2 regions of the Streptomyces sp. NPDC048270 genome follow, and region 2 is predicted to be linked to the other one. Evidence: riboswitches for the same ligand, from Rfam matches in the RefSeq annotation. Region 2 holds a riboswitch; the other holds the start of a gene.
The links. A riboswitch is a leader RNA that binds a small molecule or an ion and turns the genes downstream of it on or off. The one in region 2 is predicted to bind thiamine pyrophosphate.
Positions count from the first base shown of each region.

Region 1: it holds a riboswitch for thiamine pyrophosphate, as region 2 does, so the genes downstream of both, thiO (glycine oxidase ThiO) here and AB0D66_RS15895 (thiamine ABC transporter substrate-binding protein) in region 2, are expected to answer to the same signal.

Region 1 is NZ_JBEZLV010000009.1:33,474-38,194, reverse strand. It holds gene metF (methylenetetrahydrofolate reductase [NAD(P)H]) at 1-531, opposite strand, end outside; gene thiE (thiamine phosphate synthase) at 616-1,263, opposite strand; gene AB0D66_RS10870 (Rv2175c family DNA-binding protein) at 1,340-1,705, opposite strand; gene AB0D66_RS10865 (FAD-dependent oxidoreductase) at 1,832-3,052, opposite strand; TPP riboswitch at 3,133-3,245, shown strand; gene thiO (glycine oxidase ThiO) at 3,243-4,412, shown strand; gene thiS (sulfur carrier protein ThiS) at 4,409-4,609, shown strand; gene AB0D66_RS10850 (thiazole synthase) at 4,615-4,721, shown strand, end outside.
Region 2 is NZ_JBEZLV010000015.1:62,206-66,926, forward strand. It holds gene frr (ribosome recycling factor) at 1-527, shown strand, start outside; gene AB0D66_RS15885 (phosphatidate cytidylyltransferase) at 527-1,603, shown strand; gene rlmN (23S rRNA (adenine(2503)-C(2))-methyltransferase RlmN) at 1,733-2,848, shown strand; TPP riboswitch at 2,907-3,014, shown strand; gene AB0D66_RS15895 (thiamine ABC transporter substrate-binding protein) at 3,098-4,198, shown strand; gene AB0D66_RS15900 (iron ABC transporter permease) at 4,294-4,721, shown strand, end outside.

The sequences.
Region 1 (4,721 bases), on a different contig from region 2:
GAAATGCCGGATGTCCGTATCCCAGTCCGTCGAGCGCGGGTGCATCTCGGGGAAGGCGGCGACGCCGACGCAGAAGTCGCCGGACTCCTTGAGCAGTCGGACCAGGTCGGCGGCGAAGTGCACGCCCTCCGGATGCGCCACCCACTCGGCCATCGGGTCGCCCGGCGGGTCACCGCGCAGGGCGAGCATGTTGCGGATGCCGGCGTCGGCGAACTGGCCGATGACGTGGCGCAGCTCGGCGATGGAGTGGTCCACGGCGGTGAGGTGGGCGACCGGGGTCAGGGTGGTGTCCGAGGCGATCTGCTCGGTGGCCTTGACGGTGCCGCCGCGGGTGGAGCCGCCGGCTCCGTAGGTCACGGAGACGAAGCTCGGGGAGACCGCCTCGACCCGCCGCAGCGCGTTCCAGAGGTTGCGTTCGCCCTTCTCCGTCTTGGGGGCCCAGAACTCGAACGAGTACGAGCGCCCGGACGCGAGGAGGTCGCGGACCGTGTGCGCACGGTCCGACCAGGTGGAAGCGGTACCAGAGGCCATACGGGCAGGTTAGACGCGGGCCGCCGGAGGCCGAAGCGCTGTCCGCCTTTTGGACACGTTTTTGGACACCCTCCGGCGCCGGGGTCAGGCCTGGTCGAGGCGGGCGCGGACCCGCTTGGCAAGTTCCGCCGCGGCGGCGCCGGGGTCGGCGGCCTCGGTGAGGGCGCGCACGACGACGACGCGGGTGGCTCCGGCGTCCAGCACCTCGTCCAGATTGGCGCTGTCGATGCCGCCGATCGCGAACCAGGGCCGGTCCTGCTCGAGCGAGGCCGCGTACCGGACGAGCCCGAGGCCGGGGGCGTGGCGGCCGGGCTTGGTGGGGGTGGGCCAGCAGGGGCCGGTGCAGAAGTAGTCCACGCCGGGCTCGGCCACGGCGGCGTCGACCTCGGACTCGGCGTGACAGGAGCGGCCGATGAGCACGGAGTCGGGGCCGCCGAGGATGGCGCGGGCGGCGGGCACGGGGATGTCGCCCTGGCCCAGGTGGAGGACGTGGGAGCCGATGGCGTGGGCGACGTCGGCGCGGTCGTTCACGGCGAGCAGCTTGCCGTGGCGGCGGGCGGCCTCGGCGAACACCTGGAGGTGTTCGAGCTCCTCGCCCGCCTCCATGCCCTTGTCCCGGAGCTGGACGATGTCCACGCCGCCGGCCAGTACGGCGTCGAGGAACTCGGGGAGGTCACCCTGCCGCTTGCGGGCGTCCGTGCACAGGTAGAGCCGGGCGTCGGACAGCTGCATGGGTGTACCCCCCGTGATGGAGGCGGTGTACGGGCCCCGGGGCCCGTACACCGCGGTGGAGCGGATGCGGATCAGGTCAGAGGGCGAGCGCCTGAGCGCGGCGCTTGACCTCCGTGCCGCGATTCTCGCTCAGCGCCTGGGCGGGGGTGCCGGGCAGGGTCGGGTCCGCCGTGAAGAGCCACTCCAGGATCTCCTCGTCGGAGAAGCCGTCGTCGCGCAGCACGGTCAGCAGGCCGACGAGGCCCTTGACGACCTTGTCGCCGTCGATGAAGGGGGCCGGTACCTGCAGGGCGCGGTTCTCGCCCCGGCGTACGGCGATGAGCTGCCCCTCCTTGACCATCTGGCGGACCCGGGTCACCTCGATGTCGAGCATCTCCGCGATGTCGGGGAGGTACAGCCACGAGGGGACAAGGGCATCGATCTTTGCGTCAATCTCGGTCACGGGGACAAGCCTGCCACCTCGGATCGGCCGCCGGTACCGGGGCGACCCGTCCGTGGCCGCGGCGCTCCGCCCCGTACCCGCGGTTCGGCCGTCCGCGGGCGCGGCCGGGGCGGAGCCTGCCGTCCGTCAGGCCGCGGCCGACTTGAGGGCGATCGCCGGGTCGCGGACCTTGGCCGGGTCCAGCGGCGCCCCCGTCTCGATCAGCTTGCGGCCCTGCGCGAGGTCGCGGGGGCGGCCGACGGCCAGCAGTGCGACCAGGGCGCCGTCCTTCAGCCAGCACACGGACCAGGCCGGCTCCCCCGGGTCGCCCCGCCACAGCAGGGTGTCGGCCCCGCCGTGGTGGCCGGCGTACTGGACGAAGCGCCCGAACTGCTCGGACCAGAAGTACGGCACCGGGTCGTAGGCCTCGGCCGGCTCCGCGGCCAGGATGTTCGCGGCGACCGTCCGCGGCCCCTGGAGCGCGTTGTCCCAGTGGTGCACGAGCAGCCGGGCCCCGTAGCGGGCCGACGGGAAGGAGGCGCAGTCGCCGACCGCGTACACCCCGGGCAGCGAGGTGCGCAGGTGGGCGTCGGCGGTGACCGAGCCGTCGGGGCCGAGCGATACGCCGGTCCCGGCCAGCCAGCCGGTGGCGGGGCGGGCGCCGATGCCCACCACGACCGCGCCGGCCGGCAGGGCCCGCCCGTCCGCGAGCAGCACCCGGTCCCCGTCGATCCCGGCGACCTTCGCGCCGGTGACCAGCTCGGCGCCCGCCTCCGCGTACCAGCGGGCCATGGGCTCGGCGACCTCCGCGGGCAGCGCGCCCGCCAGGACCCGGTCCGCGGCCTCGACCACGGTCACCTCGCAGCCCGCCTCCCGGGCCGCGGTGGCGAACTCCGCGCCGATCCAGCCCGCCCCGACGACCACGATCGAGGGCGCGGCCGCCAGTACGGGGCGCAGCCGCTCGGCGTCGTCCAGGGTGCGCAGCAGGTGCACGCCCGGGACCCCGTCGGTGCCGGGCAGGGTCAGCGGCTGGGCGCCGGTGGCCAGGACGAGGACGCCGTACGGGACCGGTCCGGCCTCGGTGTCCAGTTCGCGTGCGGCGGCCCGGAGCCCGGTGACCTCCGTGCCGAGCCTCAGCTCGATGTCCAGCGCTTCGAAGTCCACGTCGAAGGCGGAGTCCTCGGCCTTGCCGAGCAGGACCGCCTTGGACAGCGGGGGCCGGTCGTAGGGCTGGTGGGGCTCGGCGCCCAGCAGGGTCACCGGTCCGGTGAATCCGCGCTCGCGCAGGGCGACCGCGGTCTGCACACCGGCCATTCCGGCGCCGACGATCACGACGCCGCTCTCAGTCTGTTCCGTCTGCTCGTTCACCCGGCCACCCTAATCACCTGACGACTCGTCAGGAATAGGTGCCCCTTACCCGGTGTCGGCGGCGGGGTTAGTCTGGCCACCGTACCTATCGCGGGAGTCCGGGCGCACCGGGCTGAGAGGGAGGCTGGACGGCCTCCGACCGTACGAACCTGATCCGGGTCATGCCGGCGAAGGGAGGGGCTGGACGCCCATGCACTCATCTCGAAAGGGATCCGACGTCCTCGTCATCGGGGGCGGGATCATCGGGCTCGTCACCGCCTGGCGGGCCGCCCGGCGGGGCCTCGGCACCGTACTGGCCGACCCCGCCCCCGGCGGCGGGGCCGCCCAGGTCGCGGCGGGGATGCTCGCCCCGGTCACGGAGCTGCACTACGGCGAGGAGGCCCTGCTGGGCCTGGGCCTCGCCTCCGCCGCACGCTATCCGGGGTTCGCCGCCGAGCTCGCCGAGGCGAGCGGCGGGGTGGACATCGGCTACCGCGCCTGCGGCACCCTGGCCGTCGCCCTCGACGCCGACGACCGGCTCCACCTGCGCGAGCTGCACGCCCTCCAGCGCCGCTGCGGCCTGGACTCGGAGTGGCTCACCGGCCGCGAGTGCCGCCGCCTGGAGCCGATGCTGGCCCCGGGCGTGCGCGGCGGGCTGCGCGTGGACGGCGACCACCAGGTCGACCCCCGCCGGCTCGCGGCCGCCCTGCTGGCCGCGTGCGAGCGGGCCGGCGTGGACGTCCGGCGGGCGAGCGCGGAGCGGCTGCTGGTCACCGCGGACCGGGCGGCCGGCGCCGTCCTCGACGACGGTACGGAGCTGCGCGCGGACCAGGTGGTGCTGGCGGCGGGCTCGCTCAGCGGCCGGCTGGCGGGCGTACCGGCCGAGGTGGTGGCACCCGTACGACCGGTGAAGGGGCAGGTGCTGCGCCTGTCCGTGCCCCCCGCCTACGCGCCGTTCCTGTCGCGGACGGTCCGGGCCGTCGTGCGCGGCAGCCACGTCTACCTGGTGCCGCGGGAGAACGGCGAGCTCGTCATCGGCGCCACCAGCGAGGAACTCGGCTGGGACACCACGGTCACCGCGGGCGGGGTCTACGAACTCCTGCGCGACGCCCACGAGCTGGTGCCCGGCATCACCGAACTCCCGCTGGTGGAGACCCGGGCGGGGCTGCGCCCCGGCTCGCCCGACAACGCGCCGATGCTCGGCCCGACCGACCTGCCGGGCCTGCACCTGGCCACGGGCCACTACCGCAACGGGGTGCTGCTGACCCCGCTCACCGGCGAGGTCATGGCGGACCTGCTGACCACCGGCGAACTGCCGCCGATCGCCCGCCCCTTCACCCCCCGCCGGTTCTCCGCCGCACGTCAGGAGTCGTACGCATGACCATCTCCGTCAACGGCGAGCCGCGCGAGGTCGCGGCCGGCACCACGCTCGACGCGGTGGTCGCCACCCTGACCGCGGCGCCCTCCGGGGTCGCCGCCGCCCTCAACGAGACCGTGGTCCCGCGCGGGCAGTGGCCGGCCACGCCGGTGGGCGACGGCGACCGGGTCGAGGTCCTCACCGCGGTCCAGGGAGGCTGAGCGGCATGGCGGACGACCTCTTCGCACTCGGCGGCCGCACCTTCTCCTCCCGCCTGATCATGGGTACGGGCGGGGCCCCGAGCCTGGACGTGCTGGAGCGGGCCCTGGCGGC
Region 2 (4,721 bases):
AGAAGATGGAAAAGGCCGTCGTCGTCGCCAAGGAAGACTTCGCCGCGATTCGCACCGGTCGTGCGCACCCGGCGATGTTCAACAAGATCGTGGCGGACTACTACGGCGCCATCACGCCCATCAACCAGCTCGCCTCCTTCTCGGTCCCCGAGCCGCGCATGGCGATCGTGACCCCGTTCGACAAGAGCGCCCTGCGCAACATCGAGCAGGCCATCCGCGACTCCGACCTCGGTGTCAACCCGAGCAACGACGGCAGCATCATCCGGGTGACCTTCCCCGAGCTGACGCAGGACCGCCGCAAGGAGTACATCAAGGTCGCCAAGAACAAGGCCGAGGACTCCAAGGTCTCCATCCGCTCCATCCGCCGCAAGGCGAAGGACGCCCTTGACAAGCTGATCAAGGACAAGGAGGCCGGCGAGGACGAGGTGCGCCGCGCGGAGAAGGAGCTCGACGACACCACCGCGAAGTACGTCGCGCAGGTGGACGAGCTCCTGAAGCACAAGGAAGCCGAGCTCCTCGAAGTCTGATGAACGACTCTTCCTGGCAGCCGGAGCCGGTTCCGGCGGGTCCCGCATACGATGCGCAGGTGGGCCCGCACACTCGGCCCATGCCCATCGTGCCCGATGCCGCCGGCCGTGACTTCGACGACCGGGAAGCACGCGATCGGGGGGCCGCCGCGGACGGCGGCCCCCTCTTCCGCGCCGAAACGCCGCCGCAGGAGCCCATGCCCAGCCCCCCGCCCCCGCCTTCGCAGGCACCGCAGGACGCCTCGCCTCCGCCGCCGAAGAAGCGGGCGGGGAGGGACCTGCGCGCCGCCATAGGGGTCGGCGTCGGCCTCGGCGCGGTGATCTTCGCGTCGCTGTTCATCGTCAAGGCGGTCTTCGTCGGCGTCATCGTCGTGGCGGTCGTCGTGGGCCTGTGGGAGCTGACCTCCCGGCTGCAGGAGAAGAAGGGCATCAAGGCCCCGCTGGTCCCGCTCGCCGTCGGCGGCGCGGCCATGGTCATCGCCGGATACGTCCGGGGAGCCGAGGGCGCCTGGGTGGCCATGGCCCTGACGGCCCTCGCCGTCCTGGTCTGGCGGATGACCGAACCGCCCGAGGACTACCTCAAGGACGTCACGGCGGGTGTCTTCGCCGCGTTCTACGTGCCCTTCCTGGCCACCTTCGTCGCCATGCTGCTCACCGCCGAGGACGGGCCGCAGCGCGTGGTCACCTTCCTGGTGCTGACGGTGGTCAGCGACACCGGGGCTTACGCCGTCGGCTGGCGCTTCGGCAAGACCAAGCTCGCGCCGCGCATCAGCCCCGGGAAGACCCGCGAGGGGTTGTTCGGCGCGGTGGCGTTCGCGATGGCGGCCGGCGCGCTGTGCATGGAGTTCCTGATCGACGGCGGCTCGTGGTGGCAGGGGCTGCTGCTGGGGCTGGCGGTCGCGGTCAGCGCCACGCTGGGCGACCTCGGCGAGTCGATGATCAAGCGCGACCTGGGCATCAAGGACATGGGCACCCTGCTCCCGGGCCACGGCGGCATCATGGACCGGCTGGACTCGCTGCTGCCGACCGCCCCGGTGGTGTGGCTGCTGCTGGCGGCCTTCGTCGGAACCGGCTGACAGGGCTCGGGTTATCCTGGAGGGCGCGCCGCGTGGACGTGGCGCGCCCTTTCCGTCGCGCGGCCGAGCCGCGGACCGGCCCTGCACGCGCGGGGTGACCCCCCACCTCGTCGTACTGAGGAGTACCGCATGGCCCCCCGTCCCGTTCCCGGTGAGCTCACCTTCGTCGCGCCCCGCGGAGCGAAGCGGCCGCCCCGGCACCTCGCCGACATGACCCCGGCCGAACGCCGCGAGGCGGTCGCCGCGATCGGCGAGAAGCCGTTCCGGGCCAAGCAGCTCTCCCAGCACTACTTCGCGCGCTACGCGCACGACCCGGCCGAGTGGACCGACATCCCGGCGGGCTCGCGGGAGAAGCTCCAGCAGGAGCTGCTCCCCGACCTGATGAACGTCCTGCGGCACATCAGCTGCGACAACGACACCACGCGCAAGACCCTGTGGAAGCTGCACGACGGCACGCTCGTCGAGTCCGTGCTGATGCGCTACCCCGACCGGGTCACCATGTGCATCTCCTCGCAGGCCGGCTGCGGCATGAACTGCCCGTTCTGCGCCACCGGCCAGGCCGGTCTGGACCGCAACCTCTCCACCGCCGAGATCGTGCACCAGATCGTCGACGGCATGCGCGCGCTGCGCGACGGCGAGGTCCCCGGCGGCCCGGCCCGCCTGTCGAACATCGTCTTCATGGGCATGGGCGAGCCGCTGGCCAACTACAACCGCGTGGTCGGCGCCATCCGCCGCCTCACCGACCCGGAGCCCGACGGCCTCGGCCTGTCGCAGCGCGGCATCACGGTCTCCACCGTCGGCCTGGTCCCGGCCATGCTGCGCTTCGCCGACGAGGGCTTCAAGTGCCGTCTCGCGGTCTCGCTGCACGCCCCCGACGACGAGCTGCGCGACACCCTGGTCCCCGTGAACACCCGCTGGAACGTCCGCGAGGTGCTGGACGCGGCCTGGGAGTACGCCGAGAAGTCCGGCCGCCGGATCTCCATCGAGTACGCCCTGATCCGCGACATCAACGACCAGGCCTGGCGCGGCGACCTGCTGGGCAAGCTGCTCAAGGGCAAGCGCGTCCACGTCAACCTGATTCCGCTGAACCCGACGCCGGGCTCCAAGTGGACCGCCTCGCGGCCCGAGGACGAGAAGGCCTTCGTCGAGGCCATCGCCCGGCACGGGGTGCCCGTCACCGTTCGGGACACCCGCGGCCAGGAGATCGACGGCGCGTGCGGCCAGCTCGCCGCCTCGGAGCGCTAGTTTCCGCCGCGAGAGGCCTCTATTCGGCCACGGGGTACCCTGTGGCCGAACCAATTTCATATTCCGACAGGGGAGCGCCACAGCGCTGAGAGTGCGGTTCCGTCACCGCAGACCCTCTGAACCTCGCCCCGGTCATTCGGGGTAGGAAGTTCGGTCACCACTCATGCTGTTGCGCCCTGCCCGGCGTCCGCTCCCACAGAGCGCCGGGCAGGGCCGCGTCTTCTCCTGGTCATCCAGGAGGAATCACCAGTGAGCACCACCAAGAAGATCGCGGGCGCCGCGCTCGCGGCCGCGCTGGGCGTCACCACGCTCAGCGCCTGCGGCGGCGGCGACGCCAAGGACAAGAACGCGGGCGCGAGCGACGCCCCGAAGTCCAAGACCGTCACGCTCGTCTCCCACGACTCCTTCAACGTGACCGACGCGGTCCTCAAGGAGTTCGAGCAGCAGAGCGGCTACACCGTCAAGGTCCTGAAGTCCGGGGACGCCGGCGCGGCGCTCAACCAGGAGATCCTCACCAAGGGCACCCCCCGCGGCGACGTCTTCTTCGGCGTGGACAACACCCTGCTCTCGCGCGCCCTCGACAACGGCATCTTCACGCCGTACGAGGCCAAGGGCCTGGGCGGGGTGAAGCCGGAGTTCCAGCTCGACAAGGAGCACCGGGTCACCCCGATCGACTCCGGCGACATCTGCGTCAACTACGACAAGGCCTACTTCGCCGACAAGAAGATCGCCCCGCCGCAGACGCTGGACGACCTGGTCAAGCCGGAGTACAAGAACCTGCTGGTCACCGAGAACGCCGCGACCTCCTCGCCGGGCCTCGGCTTCCTGCTCGCCACCGTCGGCAAGTACGGCGACGAGGGCTGGAAGGACTACTGGAGCAAGCTCAAGGCCAACGGCGTCGAGGTCGTCGACGGCTGGGAGCAGGCCTACAACGAGCGCTTCTCCGGCTCCGCGGGCGGCAAGAAGGCCAAGGGCGACCGCCCGCTGGTGGTCTCCTACGCCTCCAGCCCGCCGGTCGAGGTGCTGTACGCCGAGCCGCAGCCGGCCGAGGCCCCGACGGGTGTCGCCACCGGCACCTGCTTCCGCCAGACCGAGTTCGCCGGCCTGCTGAAGGGCGCGAAGAACGAGGAGGGCGGCAAGGCCCTCGTGGACTTCCTGATCAGCAAGAAGTTCCAGGAGGACATGCCGCTCCAGATGTTCGTGAACCCCGTGACGAAGGACGCCGCCCTGCCGGAGCTGTTCACCAAGCACGGCGTGGTGGTCGACAAGCCCGAGAACGTGGCTCCCGAGACCATCGCCAAGAACCGTGAGCAGTGGGTCAAGGCATGGACCTCGCTCGTCGTGAAGTAGGCGGCACCAAGGGAACGGGCGCGGCGCCGGGGGGCGCCGCGCCGGTCCCCGGCCCCCGCGAAGGCGGCCGGGCCCTGGCCGTACGGCTCGCCCTGATGGCCGTGCCCCTCGCCTTCTTCGGGCTGTTCTTCGCCTATCCCGTGGCCTCGATCGTCGGGCGGGGCCTCAAGACGGACGCCGGCTGGCAGCTCGGGAGGATCGGCGAGGTGCCGACCCGGCCCGACATCGCCGACGTGCTCTGGTTCACCACCTGGCAGGCGCTCGCCTCCACCGCGCTCACCCTGCTGATCGCGCTCCCCGGCGCCTACGCCTTCGCGCGCTTCGAGTTCCCCGGCAAGCAGGTGCTCCGGGCCCTGGTGACCGTCCCGTTCGTCCTGCCGACCGTGGTGGTCGGCACCGCCTTCCTCGCGCTCGTCGGCCGGGGCGGGCTGCTCGACGAGCTGGCGGGCGTCCGGCTCGACACCACCGTCTGGGCGATCCTCCTCGCGCACGTCTTCTTCAACTACGCCGTCGTCGTCCGCAC